DNA from 3 places in the Micromonospora sp. DT231 genome. Region 2 is predicted to be linked to each of the others. Evidence: riboswitches for the same ligand, from Rfam matches in the RefSeq annotation. Region 2 holds a riboswitch; each other region holds the start of a gene.
What was found. A riboswitch is a leader RNA that binds a small molecule or an ion and turns the genes downstream of it on or off. The one in region 2 is predicted to bind cyclic di-AMP.
Positions count from the first base shown of each region.

Region 1: linked by a shared signal. The riboswitch ahead of ACPXBU_RS33685 (coiled-coil domain-containing protein) and the one ahead of ACPXBU_RS06230 (NlpC/P60 family protein) in region 2 are both predicted to bind cyclic di-AMP.
Region 3: linked by a shared signal. The riboswitch ahead of ACPXBU_RS09575 (C39 family peptidase) and the one ahead of ACPXBU_RS06230 (NlpC/P60 family protein) in region 2 are both predicted to bind cyclic di-AMP.

Region 1 covers NZ_JBNCNO010000021.1:48,624-54,402, forward strand. The annotation lists gene ACPXBU_RS33675 (helix-turn-helix transcriptional regulator) at 1-180, opposite strand, end outside; gene ACPXBU_RS33680 (carbonic anhydrase) at 408-1,130, shown strand; gene ACPXBU_RS33685 (coiled-coil domain-containing protein) at 1,195-2,214, opposite strand; cyclic di-AMP (ydaO/yuaA leader) riboswitch at 2,219-2,349, opposite strand; gene ACPXBU_RS33690 (YibE/F family protein) at 2,516-3,889, opposite strand; gene ACPXBU_RS33695 (metal-sensitive transcriptional regulator) at 4,091-4,387, opposite strand; gene ACPXBU_RS33700 (heavy-metal-associated domain-containing protein) at 4,484-4,693, shown strand; gene ACPXBU_RS33705 (hypothetical protein) at 4,707-5,678, shown strand; gene ACPXBU_RS33710 (heavy metal translocating P-type ATPase) at 5,693-5,779, shown strand, end outside.
Region 2 covers NZ_JBNCNO010000002.1:307,287-313,065, reverse strand. The annotation lists gene ACPXBU_RS06250 (cellulose binding domain-containing protein) at 1-178, shown strand, start outside; tRNA gene ACPXBU_RS06245 (tRNA-Gly) at 539-612, opposite strand; gene ACPXBU_RS06240 (pyridoxamine 5'-phosphate oxidase family protein) at 1,122-1,682, opposite strand; gene dcd (dCTP deaminase) at 1,782-2,360, shown strand; gene ACPXBU_RS06230 (NlpC/P60 family protein) at 2,423-3,409, opposite strand; cyclic di-AMP (ydaO/yuaA leader) riboswitch at 3,477-3,612, opposite strand; gene ACPXBU_RS06225 (N-acetylmuramoyl-L-alanine amidase) at 3,848-5,779, shown strand, end outside.
Region 3 covers NZ_JBNCNO010000003.1:303,405-309,183, reverse strand. The annotation lists gene ACPXBU_RS09590 (CDP-glycerol glycerophosphotransferase family protein) at 1-857, shown strand, start outside; gene ACPXBU_RS09585 (hypothetical protein) at 898-2,199, opposite strand; gene ACPXBU_RS09580 (alpha/beta fold hydrolase) at 2,258-3,004, opposite strand; gene ACPXBU_RS09575 (C39 family peptidase) at 3,138-3,986, opposite strand; cyclic di-AMP (ydaO/yuaA leader) riboswitch at 4,219-4,360, opposite strand; gene ACPXBU_RS09570 (hypothetical protein) at 4,645-5,415, opposite strand; gene ACPXBU_RS09565 (hypothetical protein) at 5,549-5,779, opposite strand, start outside.

The DNA.
Region 1 (5,779 bases), on a different contig from region 2:
ACCGGCTTCCAGGTCGGCGACGATCGCCTGCGCGGCCCGTTCGGTCACCCCGACCTCGGCCGCGACGTCGCGGAGCCGGGCGGTGGGGTCGCGGGCGATGGCCAGCAGCACGTGCCCGTGGTTGGTGAGGAACGTCCAGTTCCGCCCGCCGCCGGTGTCACCCGTCGCAGTGCTCGCCATCGTGTGACCGCCTCTCCGGACGTCCGTCCTGCCCTCGGGAGTCTCGCCCGCCGTGCGCTCGGTGCGCCACCCAGGGGTCGGACCCGACGTCAACGTATGAAATCTAAATCACGCATACCTTGACGCGTCTTGGGGTGCGTGTGACCGTGGAGCCCGGGCCAGCGCCGCCGCCGGCCCGGCTGAAAAGCCCTCTGACCAGGTCAGACGCGTGAAGACGAGGTGCGGGGATGAGTCGTCCTGGAACTCCCGGCGGGCAGCCGGGTCCGCAGCGGACCGCCGACCGGGCGTCCGCGCCCAGTGAGCCGGCCCGGGCGTACGCCGAGCTGACCGCCGGAAACCGGCGCTTCGTCAGCGGCGCCCCACGCCACCCCAACCAGGACGCCGGGCACCGGGCCGCCGTGGCCGACGGACAGCACCCGTTCGCGGTGATCGTCGGCTGCTCCGACTCCCGTCTGGCCGCCGAGATCATCTTTGACCGGGGGCTCGGTGACCTGTTCGTGGTCCGCACGGCCGGGCACACCGCCGGTCCGGAGGTGCTCGGCAGCGTGGAGTACGCGGTGACGGTCCTCGGCACCCCGCTCGTGGTGGTGCTCGGCCACGACTCGTGCGGGGCGGTGCAGGCGGCGCGGGAGTCCTCCGCGACGGGCACCCAACCTCCCGGGCACCTGGGCGCGGTGGTCGATGCCGTGCTGCCCAGTCTGCGCAGGGCCGAGGCCGAGGGTGTGCACGACATCGACGGCATCGTCGACATCCACATCGCGCAGACCGTCGAGACGCTGCTCCGGCAGTCGCCCGTGCTGGCCGACGAGGTGGCGCAGGGGCGGTGCGCGGTGGTGGGCGTGTCGTACCGCCTCGCCGCCGGAGTCGTACGCCCGGTGGCGGCCGTCCCGGCCGGCTTCGCGTCGCTCGACGTGCCGACCGGGTCGGCCGACCCGGCCACGGCCGCCTAGGGGCTGACACGTCGAGGGCCGCCCCGCGTGGTGCGGAGCGGCCCTCGACGAAGGATCCGGTGGGTCAGAGCAGCGACATGTGCACGTGGTCGGTGTGGTTCGACGGCCCGCTGTACGACTTCCAGCCGCTCGCCGGGAACCAGATCTGCCGGTTCCAGATCACGTAGTAGATGCCGAGCCGGTCGGCGTTACGGATGAGGAAGGCGGCGACGTTGTTGCCGTACATCCGGGTGTCGTTGTTGTGCCACGGGGCGAAGCCGCTCTTCTGCAGCGACCAGTCGCAGGCGCGGCCCTTCGGGTGCTCCCACGGCCCGCCGGAGCGGTAGCAGCCGACGAACCGGTTGAAGCCGGCCGCCTTGACCTCCTTGTACGCGTGCAGCGTGCGTGGCGTGATGCAGCCGGACGTGGTCGGGTCGTTCTCGCTGCAGGACTGTGCCTTCCAGTCACCGTCGGCGGTGCGGCCCGGCCCGATCTTGGCGACCTTCGAGGTGGCGTCCACCAGGCCGCCGGTGAAGCCCTTGCCGCCGACCAGGGAGAGCGCCTTGTCGGCCTCGGTCTTCCGCTTGGCCATCACGGCGGTCTGCTTCTGTTGCTCGCGGACCTCGGTGTCGAGGAGCAGCTTGGCCTGCTCGGCGCGGGACTTCACCGCGTTGACCTCGGCGAGCTTGTTCTCGTTCACCATGTTGATCTCGTCGAGCATCGCGGCACGTTGGACGAACGTGTCCGGAGCGTCGCTTTCGAGCAGCATCGCCAGCGCGCCGATCCGACCGGTCCGGTACGACTGGGCGGCGATCTCCCCGACCTGTGGCGCCAGCGCGTCCAGGTCGGCCTTGGCCCGGTCCACCTCAAGCGCCAACTCGAGCTGCCGCTTCTTGGACTTGTCCAGTCTGGACTTGGCGGCGGAGTAGTCGCGGTTGGCCTGCTCGATGACGTCGTTGAGCAGCTGGGGCTCGCCGTCCTCCTCGTGCCCGGACGGCGTGGGGGTCGTCGGGGCGGCGTGGGCCGGGAGGGGCCCGGCGAGCACGGTCAGTGCGGCGATCACGGCCACCACGGGTGTCATCCAGCGGCGTAGGGGTGCCGTCACAATGTTCCCTTCCGTCGACCGCCGACCGGGTTAGCTGACGGGTTCGGGGCGGAAGTGGCCCCTACCGCTGACGCGGATTCACCCCACACACCTGGGTCCCCGGCTCGCCGGTTGGCGATTGGGCGGTGGCACCGCAGGCGCCGCTTCGCGCCTTCATCGGTAACCGGCAGCGAGGTTACCCGAGAGTCGACTGGGTGAGCTACGCCTGGATGCCGACCAAAAGTGTCATTTCGCCATAGCGGTGGGTAACCAGTGACGCGGTTCTCAGGTGGGGGACCCGATCTGGTCACGCTGAGGAGTGTCACCATGCCGTATCCGTGCTCCTGTTCGACTCCGGCCACCCGTCGGTGGCGGTGGATGGGCGCCGGGTCCGCGTCTGGTCCGGCTCGTCGGGTTGCCGCGATCGCGGCGCGTTGAGGGCGGCCAGCGCCTCCGCCCGGTCGTCCGCCCGGGGGCGCGACCGGGTGGCATCGACGGGCGGCGTGGTGTCGGCGCGCCCGGCCGCGGTCACGATCGCGGCCAGTCCGGTGGTCAGCGGCACGGCGGCGATCAGCCCGAGTGTCGCGACCGCGCTGCGGACGATCTCCTGCGCGAGGAACTCGCTGGTGAGGAGCTGCCCGATCGGCCGCGCGTCGGCGGTGAGCAGGAGCAGCAGGGGCAGCGACGCGCCCGCGTACGCCAGCACGATCGTGTTGACGGTGGAGGCGATGTGCGCCCGGCCGACACGTGTCGCCGCACGGTAGAGCTGCCTGCGGGTCAGCCCGGGATTGGCGTTCGCCAGCTCGGTGACGGTGGCCGCCTGGGTGACCGTCACGTCGTCGAGCACCCCGAGCGACCCGATGATGATCCCGGCGAGCAGCAGGCCGTGCAGGTCCACGTCACCCTGGAACATCGACAGAGTCGTCGCGTCCTCGCTGCCGAAGCCGGTGAGGTGCGTTGCCCCGGTGGCGATGGTGGCGAGCGCGCCGGTCAGCACCAGGCTGCCCAGGGTGCCGAGCACCGCGACCGAGGTCTGCGCGGTGACGCCGTGGGTCAGATAGAGCACCACGAACATGATCAGGGCGGCGCCGACCACCGCCACCAGGAGAGGTGACCGGCCGGCGCCGATGCCCGGCAGCACGAAGGTGAGCAGGATGGCGAAGCTGGCCGCCAACCCGGCGAGCGCGGCCAGCCCCCGCCACCGGCCGAACGCGACGATCGCGGCGGCGAAGACCACCGCCAACCACACAAGTGGGGTGCCGCGCTGGTGCTCGGCGATGTTCCAGTTACTGAGCGTGGGATCGGTCGGGTCGGTCAACTCGACAAGGACGACCTCGTCGCCGACGTCGACCCGTGGCGCGCCCGGGCCGTCGGGCACCGGTGTGCTCACCTGTTGGCCGGCGGCCGGTCCGTCGTCCACCCGGACGTCGACGGTGCCGCACGGCCCGTTGCCGACCCTGGGTGTGCCCTCCGGGCTCGACGGCAGCGGCGGGCACGGTTCGGTCACCACCCTTGTCACCGTGCCGGCGTAGCGCGGCACGTCCGCTCCGCCGTCGGTCCGCGGTGCTCCTCCGCGCGGCCAGAGCAGCGCCGCGGCGACCACTGTGGCGACGAAGAGGGGCACCACGGTCATGACGAGGATCCGTCGCACCCGGGGTGGGGCGGACGGAGCGGGGCGGGCGTGGTCGGAACCCAAGTCGAGACTCCCAACGATCCGGTGCGGGATACGTGCCGGCGGGCCGCGCGGTTCAGTGTCGTCACCGAAAGGCGGCGCGGGGCGCGGCGGATCGCGAACCGACGACCACGCGATCACGGACGGTCAGTGCCCGGCCCTGGTTGCCCGGAAGTCGGCCCCTCGCCGCGGTGCCGGCACCCGCGCTGTATCTGCCGCGCTGCGTCAGCCGCGCTTCATCAGCCGGCCGACCGCCGCCATCATCTCGGTGGCCATCTCGTCGGCCCGTCCCTCGGCCGCACCCTCGTGCATGCAGTGCCGGGCGTGCCCGTCGAGCAGCCCCAGCGCCACCTTGTCGAGCGCGGCCTGGATCGCGGAGATCTGGGTGAGCACGTCGATGCAGTAGCGGTCGTCGTCGACCATCTTCTCGATGCCGCGGACCTGCCCCTCGACTCGGCGGAGCCGCGCGAGCAGCTGGTCCTTGCTGGCGGTGTACCCGCGGATCGGGGTGGGTGCGCTCATGCCGACCAGGATAGCCTACCCCCTGGGGGTATGGTACGGTGCACTTCCGAGGGGGATACCCCCACCGGGTACCGGTACGCAGAGGGAGACGATCCGATGGTCAACACGACGTTCCAGGTGCAGGGCATGACCTGCGGGCACTGTGTCAGCGCGGTAAGCGCCGAGGTCGGCGCCATCGCGGGCGTACGTGACGTCCAGGTCGATCTCGCGACCGGGCAGGTCACCGTGAACAGCGAGCAGCCCCTCGACGTGCAGGTCGTCCGGGCCGCCGTCGACGAGGCCGGCTACGACCTCGTCGACGCGTGAGCGGGGGGCCGACATGCGTACCGTGACGAGAGTGGCCGGGTTCGCTGTCGGCCTCGCGGCGATCTTCGGCGCGACGTACGGGGTCGGTCGGGTGGTCGACCGCGCCCCGGTGGCCGAGGGCCGGCACGACGGCCACGCCGACCCGGCGACGAGAGGGCACGGCGAGCCGGCCGACCGGATTCCCGGTGGACTGCTCGTCTCCGACCGCGGCTACACCCTCGACCCGGTCGACGCCCCGGCCGACGAGTTCGCCTTCCGGATCACCGGTCCGGACGGCCAGCCGGTGACCCGGTACGACGTGGCGCACGACAGGAGGATGCACCTGATCGTGGTCCGCCGGGACCTCTCCGGTTTCCGGCACGTGCACCCCGACCTGGCCGCGGACGGCACCTGGCGGGTCGGCACGCCGCTGGCCGGCCCGGGGCAGTGGCGGGCGTTCGCCGACTTCACACCGACCGGGGGTGAGTCGCTGACGCTCGGCGTGGACGTGACGGTCCCCGGCGAGCTGACCGACCGACCGCTGCCCGCCCCGGCGACCAGCACCACCGTCGACGGCTACACGGTCACCCTGACCGGCTCGCCGCAGCCCGGCCGCACCGCCCCGCTCACCTTCACCGTCAGCCGGGACGGCCGGCCGGTCACCGACCTGGAGCCCTACCTGGGCGCGTACGGGCACCTGGTGGCACTGCGCCGGGGCGACCTCGCGTACCTGCACGTGCATCCGGACGGGACGCCGGGCGACGGGCGGACCCGGCCCGGCCCGGCCGTCAGCTTCCTCGCCGAGGTGCCCTCGACCGGCGCCTACCGGCTCTACCTCGACTTCCAGCACGGCGGGACGGTGCACACCGCCGAGTTCACAGTCGTCGCCGGCAACCCGCCGACCGGGAACAACCCGAGCGGACCCGCACCGAGCGGACCCGCACCGAGCGGACCCGCGCCCAGCGGCGGCGCCGACCACGGCACCCCCGGGCACGGGCACAACTGACGGGACCCCACACCATGACCACCACCAGCAGACCGCTGCCCGAGGCGCCCAACCGGATCGAGTTGGCGATCGGCGGGATGACCTGCGCCGCCTGCGCCGCC
Region 2 (5,779 bases):
GTCCTGGTCCGCCACCGCCCAGCAGAGCGGTGCCACCGTCACGGCCCGGAACGCCAGCTACAACCCCCAGGTGGCGCCGGGCGCCTCGGTGGTCTTCGGCGTCCTGGGCACCTGGCAGGCCAGCGACGCCGTGCCGATTGCCTTCACGCTCAACAACGTCAGCTGCGCCGCCGGGTAGCCCGCCTACCGGACCCGGCAACACGCTCGCGTCGCGGGCGCCCGGCGCCAGCCTGCGAGACATCATGGCCGGATGGGCCACGACAGTCCCCGCGCGGCGCTGATCTATCAGTACGCCAATCGGGAGGCCGACCAGGGTCTATCAGCACGCCAATCGGGAGGCCGGCCAGGTCATCGCCGGCGCGATCGACAAGGCCGTCAGGGCGGCCTGACGCAAGCCGAGCAAGCGTCGGACACGACCGGTCGCCGAGGACTAAGGGACGGGCGCCGAGGCGGGCTAATGGCACAGCGCCCTGTTTCAGCTATCTGGAACGGAGGAAGCCCTGGCGGGACCATTGGTCCTGACCAGGGCTTCCGCGTGTGGAGCGGGTGACGGGAATCGAACCCGCACTGTCAGCTTGGGAAGCTGATGTTCTGCCATTGAACTACACCCGCAAGCGGCACCACTGTACCCGAGTCGCCGTGCCCGTGCATGCACGCACCCCGACCCGCGGCTTGCCCGCGTGCCGCTCTGCCCGCTCCGCCCGCTCCGCCTGCTCCGCCCGCTCCGCCCGCTCCGCCCGCTCCGCCTGGTTCGGCCAGGGTTCGGCCCGGCTTGATCCACTCGGGTTCCTGAAAGTCGGGGTGTCCGAGCGGCCGGGACACCGCGATTTCATGAAAAGCGAGTCGATCATGCGGGGCGACGCTCCCAGGCCGGCGCGCGGGGGCGCCCCCAGGCCGGCGCGGGGCGGCGCGGGGCGGCGCGGGGGCGGCGCGGGGGCGGCGCGGGGGCGGCGCGGGGGCAGCGCGGGGGCGGCGCGGGGGCAGCGCGGGGGCAGCGCGGGGGCAGCGCGGGGGCAGCGCGGGGGCAGCGCGGGGGCAGCGCGGGGGCAGCGCCGGGCGTACGGCCGAATGCCGGCTCCCTTACGACGGAGCCGGCACCGACTGTCTCTGGGCCGTGGTGGTCAGGCGGCTGTGCACTGGACGTCACGGCTGCGGCGGGTCGGGCGGGTCTGCGGCACGGCGAGCGGCGCGGCAGCCACCGCCGAGGGGGCCCGCGGGTCGAGCCAGACCCGGACGGCCGGCCGGGCCGGGGCGAGGCCCGGGATGCCCGCGATGTGCTGCTCGCGGCGAGTCAACATCGCCACGTCGACGGTGAACTCGAACAGTTGCCAGTCGACCTGTGGCTCCGCGCGGGCGCCCTGCGCCAACCGGGCGATGCGCACCGGATCGGTCACCGGGCGGGCACGCCCCGCCACGTACGCCTCGTCGTCGCTCTCCTCCGGGGGGAACGAGTGCAGCGCGTAGCGGCCGTCGCGTTCGAGGTCACGGCGCTTCGGGGAGTCGATGATGAAGCAGAACAGACCCTCGTCGGTGATGACCGGGGAGACCGGATGGACCCGGGGCCCGCCGTCGGCACGGACCGTGGCCAGGTAGCCGAAGCCCGGCCCGTACTGCTGGAGGAGAACGCGGATCCCGTCGGCGAGTCGGGGCTCGTCGGCGGCGAATTCGGACCAGGAAGCCATGCGAGCATTCTATCGAACAAATGTACGAGTAGCGACCTCGACGCGCTGGTCACCGGCACCGAATCCGGTGGGTTTTCGGGCCGCCGCTATGGTGGTCCGATGCTGCTCTCCGACCGCGACCTGGTCTCCGAGATCAAGGCCGGCACGCTGGGCCTGGAGCCGTTCGAGCCCACCCTGGTCCAACCCTCAAGCATCGACGTGCGGCTGGACCGGCTGTTCCGGGTCTTCAACAACCACCTTTACACACACATCGACCCGGCGATGCAGCAGGACGACCTGACGTCGGCGGTCGAGGTGCCCGACGGGGAGCCGTTCGTGCTGCACCCCGGGGAGTTCGTGCTCGCCTCGACGCTCGAGGTCATCTCGCTCGGTGACCAACTCGCCGGCCGGCTGGAGGGCAAGAGTTCACTGGGGCGGCTCGGGCTGCTCACGCACTCCACCGCCGGCTTCATCGACCCCGGCTTCTCCGGGCACGTCACGCTCGAACTCTCGAACGTGGCGAACCTGCCCATCACCCTCTGGCCGGGCATGAAGATCGGGCAGCTCTGCATCTTCCGGCTCTCCTCGCCAGCCGAGCACCCGTACGGCTCGGCGGTCTACGGCTCGCGATACCAGGGGCAGCGGGGGCCGACGCCGAGCCGCGCCTGGCAGCACTGGCGCACCTGGCCCACCCGCTGAACCGCTGACGACGAGGGCCCGCCGCGACGAATCGCGACGGGCCCTTCGATCAGCACGATCGATCAGCCTGGACGGCCGTAGCTGTGGACCTGACCGTCGTCGGCCCTCTTCATCTTGACCGGTTCGCCGGCCTGCGAGGCGTGCACCACCCAGCCGCCACCGACGTACATCCCGACGTGGTGGATGTCGCTGTAGTAGAAGACCAGGTCGCCAGGTCGCAGGTCGGCCTTGCTGACGTTCTTGGTGACGCGGCTCTGGGCTGCGGCGTTGTGCGGCAGTGACACCCCGGCCTTCGCCCAGGCGGCGAGCATGAGTCCGGAGCAGTCGTACGAGTTCGGACCCTCGGCACCCCAGACGTAGGGCTTGCCGATCTGCGCGCAGGCGAACTTGACCGCGGTGCCGGCGGCGCCACCGGGATAGCTGCCGGGGCAGGGCGCGGGGCGCAACGGACCGCCGCCACCGCTGCCGTACACCTTGAGGCGCAGCTTCTGCAGCTTGTCGATCTCCTCGTTGATCTGCTTCTTCTTCGCCGCCAGCTGGGCCTCGGTACGGGTCAGCTGGGCCACCATCTCGTCGAGCGGCGCCTTCTGCCCGGCCAACTCGTCGCGCAGGTCGGCCACCTCGCGGACGTCCTGCTGCTGGTTGTGCGCGAAGCGGTCGAGCAGTTCGAGCTGACCGACCACCTCACTGGGTGACCGGCTGCCCAGCACCGCGTTGACGGTCAGCACGTTCTCACCCTTGTACGCGCGCACGGCCAGGGCACTGACCTTGTCCATCGCGGCGTCGACCTGGCGCTCCAGCGGGGCGATCCGGGCGGCCAGCGCCTGGGCCTGCTTGCGCTTGGCGGCGAGGTCGGTCCGGGTGGCGTTGTGCTGTTCGATGATCGGTTCGAGTTTGTTCCAGTCGGCGTCGATCTGGCGCTCGATCTCGGCGACGGACGGGTCGGCGTGGGCCGCCGTAGCGCTGCCGGTCAGGACGACGGCGACGCCGGCCAGTGCGGCGAGCGCGGTGGTGAAGCGGGACCAGCGTGGGCGCGGCGCAATCGACATCGGGCCGGCTGTTGCCGACCGCTCGGACGACGGCCGCGGGGCATGGAGTGCCACCGGGGTTCCGTACTCCTTCTTCCTGACCGCCTACCGGGTTAGCTGACGGGTTCGGGCGGGAAGTCGGCGCCCTACCGCAGTGGCTGCGGATTCACCCCGGGGGACATGGGTCCCCGGTTCGTTCGGAAACGACTCGGCGGTGTCGGTCCGTTACCGCCCGGGCTGGACGGAGCTGCTATCGGGCCGACGAATGACCAGAGTAGAGACGCTTGTTACCGCTCCGCAACCCGTGCGGCCGTGACACTCCGTACCGATCGGAGAGGATCACCGACCCGTACGTGAAGATTTATTTCCTGGCAGGTCGACACATGGAAAGGTATTGACGCGGACTCCCGGCCGGCGCGAGGGTGGCGTCATCCACACCCGCGAAATCTAGGGGGTTCGATGCACCATCCAACCCTGCTGCCCGGCCGGCGTGCGCTGCTCGCCGTCGCCGTGCTCGCCGCCGCGACCGCGGTCGGAGCACCCGCCCACGCCGCCGCACCCACCGTCGACCGCCAGCAGCGGTACGCCGCCGCGGCCGCCGAGTACGGCGTACCGACCGACGTGCTGCTCGGCGTCTCCTACCTGGAGTCCCGCTGGGACAGCAACGCCGGCACACCCAGCACCAGCGGCGGCTACGGCCCCATGCACCTGACCGACGCCCGACACGTGACCGCTCTGCCCGTGCGTGGTCACCACGACACCGGCGCCGAGGACCCGCGCGGCGACGACTCCCGTACCGCGCTGGCACCCGTACCCCGGACGGCCCAGGACCCGGCGCCACCCGCCGCCGCGTCGCAGACCGTGGATGCCGCCGCCGCGCTGACCGGCGCGACTCCCGACGCGCTGCGCACCGACGCCGACGTCAACATCCGGGGCGGGGCCGCACTCCTGGCCTCGTACCAGCGGGAGTTGGGCGCCCCGGTCGGTGCCGGCACCGACCCGGCCACCTGGTACGGCGCGGTGGCCCGCTACGCCGGCGCGGACAGCGCGGACGCCGCGGCGGCCTTCGCCGACGAGGTCTTCACCACCATCGGCGCCGGCGCGTCGCGGGTGACCGACGTCGGCGAGCGGATCACGCTGCCGGCCCGCGCGATCCGCCCGCAGCGCTCCTGGCTGGACCGGCTGGGTCTGCGCCGGCTCGACCGCCCGGACGGCCTGGAATGCCCCCGCACCATCTCCTGCGAGTGGATCCCGGCGCCCTACGCGGCGTTCGGCGACGGTGACTACGGCAACCACGACCTGTCCGACCGTCCCGACCGGCAGAAGATCGAGTACATCGTCATCCACGACACCGAGGGGAGCTGGGCCACCACCCTGCGGCTCGTGCAGGATCCGACGTACGTGAGCTGGCACTACACGCTGCGCTCGGTGGACGGGCACGTCGCCCAGCACGTCCGCACCAAGGATGTCGCCTGGCACGCCGGCAACTGGTACGTCAACGCCAAGGCGGTGGGGCTGGAGCACGAGGGCTACGCGGCGCAGGGCACCTGGTACACCGAGGCGATGTACCGGACCTCGGCGAAGCTGGTGCGGCACCTCGCGCTGCGGCTGGGCGTCCCGCTGGACCGCCAGCACATCATCGGCCACGACAACGTGCCCGGCACCGTCGCCGCGAACGTCCGTGGGATGCACTGGGACACCGGCCCGTACTGGGACTGGACCCACTACTTCGAACTGCTGCACGCGCCCCGGCTGGACACCGGCACCCCGTCCACCGGTCTGGTCCGGATCGACCCGGACTTCGCCACCAACCAGCCGGCGTTCGTCGGCTGCGTCACCGTCGGCGTCCCGTGCGCGCCACGCGGCTCCTCGGCGGTGGTGCTTCGCTCCGCGCCGGCCGCGGACGCGCCACTTGTGAACGACATCGCGCTCCGCCCCGACGGCACCCCGAACACCATGGAGGTGTCGGATCACGGCGCCCGCGCCTCCGCCGGTCAGACGTACGCGCTGGCCGGCCGGCAGGGCGACTGGACGGCAATCTGGTACCTCGGGCAACGGGCCTGGTTCCACAACCCGGCGTCCAGGCCCACCGCCAGTTGGACCGTCGGTGTGGTGGCCACCCCGAAGCCCGGCCGGGCCACCATTCCGGTGTACGGGCGGGCCTACCCGGAACAGGCGGCCTATCCGGCCGGCGTGCCCTACCAGACGATCTCGCCACTGCAGTACACCCTGGCCGCCGGGCAGCGGTACGCCGTCGGCGCGGTGCTGCCGGGCGAGTACTACCGGGCCAGCACCGTCGACGGCTCCTCGCCCGGCGACTGGACGGTGATCCGGGGCAAGAACCGGTACGCGCAGATCCAGTTCGGCCACCGCATCATGTATGTCGACCTG
Region 3 (5,779 bases), on a different contig from region 2:
GCTTCACCCAGCTCACCCACGTCCAGTTGCACCACGGCGACAGCGACAAGGCGCCGAGCGCCAACCCGGTGTCCGGGATCTTCGACCGGATCTTCGTGGCCGGGCCGGCCGCGATCGACAGGTACGCCCGCGCGGGCGTGCGGATCCCGGCGGACAAGTTCGTGGTGGTGGGCCGCCCGCAGGTGGAGTCGATCGAGGTACGCCCCGAGCCGGCCCGGGGGTTGGCCAACCCGACGGTGCTCTACACCCCGACCTGGACCGGGCACCACGCCGACGCCGACTACTGCTCGTTGCCGGTGGCCGAGGGGCTGCTGCGTCGGCTCCTGGAGCGCGGCGCGACGGTGATCCTGCGCCCCCACCCGTACACGACGCAGAACCCGGCGTCGGCACGCCAGTTGGGCCGGCTGACCGAGTTGCTCGTCGCCGACCGGGCCCGCAGCGGGCGCCCGCACGTCGTCGGCGCGGCGGCCCGCGAGCTGAGCCTGACCGAGTGTGTGAACTCCTCGGACGCGCTGATCTCCGACGTGTCCGGGGTGATCTCGGACTACCTCTACTCCAGCAAGCCGTACGCGGTCACCGACATGGGTGACGAGGGCGACAGGTTCGCCGAGCGGTTCCCGTTGGCCGCGTCGGGTTACGTGCTGCGTCGGGACCTGTCCAACGTGGACGAGGTGCTGACCGCGCTGCTGGACACCGATCCGCTGGCGGCGGAGCGCTGGGCCACCCGCCGGCGCTACCTGGGTGACTTCCCCGCCGAGTCGTACGCCGAGGCGTTCCTGACCGCCGCCCGCCGGGAGCTGGCGGCGACGGAGGACCCCGCGGCCGAGCGTGCGCCGCAGCTCTCCCCCCTCGCCTGACCCCGCCTGTCGGGCCCGGCGAGAGGGCTAGGGTACGCGGCTAGCGCAGGCCGAGCCGATCCCCCGCGTTCAGCTCGATCCGGACGATCCCGGACGTGCCGGCCGGCGCGTGCCACTCGGCTGTCGCGATGCCGTCGGCCGACTCGGGGAGCGACAACTCCCACGGCTGGAGTGCGGAGGAGGCGACGACGAACCGCAGCACCTCCTCGGCGCCCATCAGCGTGGCCCCGAGGTGTGCCACGATTCTCCGCCGCCCGTCGGCGAGGGTCTCGCTACCGACCGACTCGATGTCCTCCTCGTCCAACCCGACGACGTCCCGGACGACGGCCGTGGCGTCCGCGACCGGGCCGACGACGTCGACGGTCAGCACGACCCGTACGGCGTCCCGCAACGCCTCCTCGATCGCGCTGATCAACTCGGCCTCGTCCGGACCGTCCTCACTCAGCGCCATCTCCCGGGTCTCCACCGGCCGGTCGACCGGCCCCGGGTCGAACGGGTCGATGCCGGTCCGCACGTACAGCGCCTCGACCGTCGGGTCTTCGGTGAGTGGTCGGTCCGCCTCCATCGCCGCCACCATCCAGACGCCGAGCGGTGACCTGCGCAGGCGCCCCGTCAGGAATCCGAACTCGGCGGCGAGGGCGTCCACCCCGGTCCCGAAGGGAGCCTGCGGTGACACGTCGACCAGGGGCAGCACCAGGAGCAGGGCCAGACCCCACACGCCGCCCCCGTCGACCGCCACCGGGTGGAGGTCGACGGACCAGACGTCCGCCCGTCCGAGCAGTGAAAGGCAGCGGACCAGGGCGGTGTCGAGATCCGGGGCCGTCAGCCGGGCGTGCACCCGGGCCACCACGTCGTCGTCGGACGCCGCTGCCGGCAGTCGCCTGACCCGTCGCCGGACGGACCGGACGGGTGCGTCGGCGGGCAGCCACTCCGGCGGATCCCACCACTCCTCCGGAGTGTCACCGACCGCGCCGACGGACACGCTCAACGGCGTCACGCCGTCGGTCGTCCGCTCGGGACCGGCGGCGAAACCCCACGGATGGCCGGCAGCCGTGTCGGAGATGTCGAGGTCGCCACGGCCCCACCGGAAGCGCTCCAGCAGCGGTGCGACGACCTGGCGTACCGCCTCCCCGCCGGACGCCGACGGGGAGGCCGGCGTCAGCCCGAGGTCCAGGTTCACCCCGGCGCGGGGGCCGTCGACCTCGGTTCGGGACGCGGTGAGGCTCACCGCGCCGAGCGACGCGACGAGCGGCCGGCAGCGACGCGCCGCGTCGTCGAGTCGGGTGTCGACGACGTTCAGGCTCACGCTCGTGACCAGGGCTTGCTCGACAGGGGACATCACCGCGGAATGGTAGGCGTCGGGGTGGGGCGGCACTACGGGTTTATCACCCCGACGAAGCTCAGCGGTACGCGTCCAGCAGCGCCAGGACGGCCGCCGGATCCTCCACGTGCGCGTTGTGGCCGAGACCGGGCAGTGTGGCGACCGGTACGCCGTACTCCTTGAGCTGCGCGTCGGTGACCATCGGATCGTGCTCGCCGCGCGCCAGCAGCACCGGCACGTCGATCGCCGCCAGCAGCGCGCTCAGGTCGGGCTCGCCGACGGCGAAGGCGTTCGGATCCATGGCGAGACGCCACCGGCCGTCGACCTGACGGAGGCCAGCGTCCACCACCGGGTGGTCCGGCGGGAGCAGGCCGGCCAGCCCGGAGACACGCAGGTAGCGGCGGGCCGCCTCGGTGCGGCTGGCGAACCAGCTCACCGGGCGGGCGGCCAACTCGGCGGCGCGGTCCAGCTCGGCGGGTGACCAGAGCGCCTTGATCCCCAACCCGACCACCGCGTCCACGGGCATCCCGGCGTCGCGCGCGGCCAACGCGAGGCCGACCACACCACCCAGCGAGTGCCCGAGCACGACGAGACGATCGTCGAGGGCGAGGGCCGGCGCGATCCGCCGGGCGAAACCGGCGAAGGAGTACGACGGCAGCGGCGGCGTCCAGCCGTGGCCGGCGAGGTCCGGTGCCAGCCACCGGCCGGGCCAGTGTCGTTCCAGGTGCGGCGCCCACGGCAACCACACGTCACCGGTCGCCCCCATGCCGTGCAACAGCAGCAGGACCGGCCGTCGACCGGTGTGACCACCCGATTCATCCACCACGGCCGCAGTCTCCCACGGTTCACGGTCCCGGACGAGAGTCGTCGACGGGGGCGTACCCCGGACCGGCGGGAGAGACGCCACGGGCGCCGGCCCCTCGTGAGGGACGGCGCCCGTGGCGGTCAGCGTGCCTGGGTCAGGCGGAGTAGCCCCGGCTGGCGATCCAGTTGGCCAGGTCGATCGTGGTGATCCAGTACGACGGGTCGGACGGGTTCGCCGAGTCGGCGATGCGTACCGTGCGGCCGTTGTCCTTGTAACCCACGACGGCGACGTAGTGCCCCCCGCCGTAGGAGTGCCAGCTGCCGTCGGTGTCGGTGGCGTCCCCGACGACGTTGGCGACCACGCCCCGGCCGTCGGTGATGGCCTTGACGACGTCGGCCTGGAGGCGGTCCATCTGGGCCGGGCTGGGCGCGCCGGCGAACATCCGGGTCCGGTACGGGGAGCCCTTCACCTCGGCGTTGAGCACCCGCGTGGTGTCCTCGGCCGAGTTGGTGCCCATCTCGGTGGTGCCCAGTTCGGCGCCGAGTTCCTCCTGGGTACGGTCGATCCCGGTGGCGCTGAGCGCGTTGCGGGTGGCCGCCGGGCCGCAGTTGTAGTAGGTGTTCTGCGCCTCGTACTCGTAGTCGAGCACCTTTGTCGCCGGCGGCTTCGGCCGCTCCGGCTTGCGGGTCAGGTCCGGGTTGCTGCTCGCCTTGGCGGCGGGCGCGGCGGCGCTGGTGGCCGGGGCGGCGCTCGTCGGCGCGGCGCTGGCCGACGGGGAGGCGTCTCGCACCTCGCCACGGGAGGCGGCGACGTCGCTGCGCATCTCGGCGACAGTGGTCGCGGTGCGCTGGCCGGCCGGCGCGTCGTCGGTGGTGGCGAGCAGGGTGCCGGTGGTGGTGGCGATCACGAGGGCCGCGGCGGAGGCGGCGGCGATCTGGTACGGGCGCTGGGTGGCGATGCGGCGGAGCTGACGCTGCATGGTGTGCTTCACGGGGTCCTCCACGGATCGGGGGGGAGAGCGGCACACCGGGGCCGGGCCGGTATCCGGGCAGGGGCCAGCGCGCGGACGATGGTCCGCGGATGGTGAACCGCTCAGGGGAACACCCGGCGTGGCCGGGCGGTTGGGCGATGACCCGGGGGTCAGCTCACCGTCACGTGACCGATGAGCGGGGGCACCGCTGCGCCGTGGAGGCGAGGGAACAGCCGAGGGGTGGAGAGATGCTGCACGAGGATGGAACTCCTTCCGAGACCGCCTACCGGGTTAGCTGACGGATTCGGGCGGGAAGATCGCCCTACCGCGGGCCGTGGCTCGCGGATTCACCCCGGACTTACTGATGGGTCCCCGGTTCGTTCATCACGATTAAGCGGGTCGGCGCGGCGTCGCCTCTTGCGATCGGTTACCGCACCGGACGGGACGACACTACTGGCCCGTTCACACCCTGCCAAGCCAGGTTCACCTGCGTAAACCCGGATCGGCGCAGCAATTTCTCCGCGTCTGGCCGATGACGTGACTCGATGGGACAAGCGGTTACGGTGACGCCTACGGGCGACAACCGGACAGGTCGCCAAAAGTGCGGCCACAATCCCGGGAACAATCGAGCCGATCGTGCCGGACGCCCGATTTCGGAATGCGGTGAGCGGGCTCACATAACGGATCGAGCTCAACCCGCACGGGCGGGACGCCAGCGTGTCACGACGGCGGGGCGGGCAGCCCCGGGCACCAGCCGGCGGGCCGGTGCCCGGCTGGGCCGCAGCCGGGCCGCTGCCAAAGCCGCCTCCTGGACAAGGGCGCGCGCCGACTCGGCGGCCAGTTCCGCGGCCCGCCAGGCGGCCCGCTCCGCGTCGGCGGCGGCCTGGTGGTCGGCCCGTCGCGCGTCCCGGATCGCCCGGCTGAGCAGCGCTTCCTGCTCGACCGGGTGCCGCCGGGGATCCCAGCCGTGCCGCCGCCCGAACACGTCGCTGAGCTGCGCCATGCTCAGGTCGCCCCGCCAGTACGCCGCCGTCGCCGCACGGTGCAGGTAGCGCTCCCGGGCGGCGTACTCGGCCGGGGTGCGGGGGGTGCCCGGGGTGGGCAGCGCCCCGGATCCCGCGAAGCGGCGCGCGGCGGCGTCCGCCTCGTCGTACCGCGCCCAGGCCCGTTCCGCCTGCTCCTGACTGATCAGCCAGGCATCGCGCCGCCGCTGGGCCGTCCTGGCCGCGCCGGCCGCGGCGACAGCCACCTCCTCGGCGTACCGGCGCCTGTCGACGACCTCGGCCGCGGCCACCTCGCGGGCGGTCGGTACGGCCGGCGACGGGTCACCGATGGGCCGGTCCCGTTCGGGCCTGGCGACCAGCACGGCGAGCACGCCCAGCGCCAGGAGGAACAGGGCCGACCAGATGGCGGCGGCCTGCGGTACCTCGGTTACGAACTGGTAGAAGACGGCGGTCTCCATGGTCGGCACCTCGCGGAGGAAGCAGAGCGATGAGGGCCCCGCGAGTCCCCTGGCCACGGGCGGGCCACGGGTCGGCGGGGTGCGGAGCTGGTCTGTCGACAGGGCGCGGCGACGGGACGCTCGTCCCGGTGGCTCAGCGCCCGGGTGGACCCCGGGGCGCCCGGCTGCGGGAGCCGTCGACGAGGGGCAGCCGGTCGGACCCGGCCGCGCGCACCGGCAGCGCGCCGGTCACGACGGCGCCCTGACCGCCGGGGAGCGCCGGTTGCGCGTCGACCGACCAGGCCGGGGAGGCCTCCCCGGCGACACCCGCACTCGGCCCGGCGCCCACGGTCGGCGCGGCGCTCAGGCTCGACGCGGCACTCAG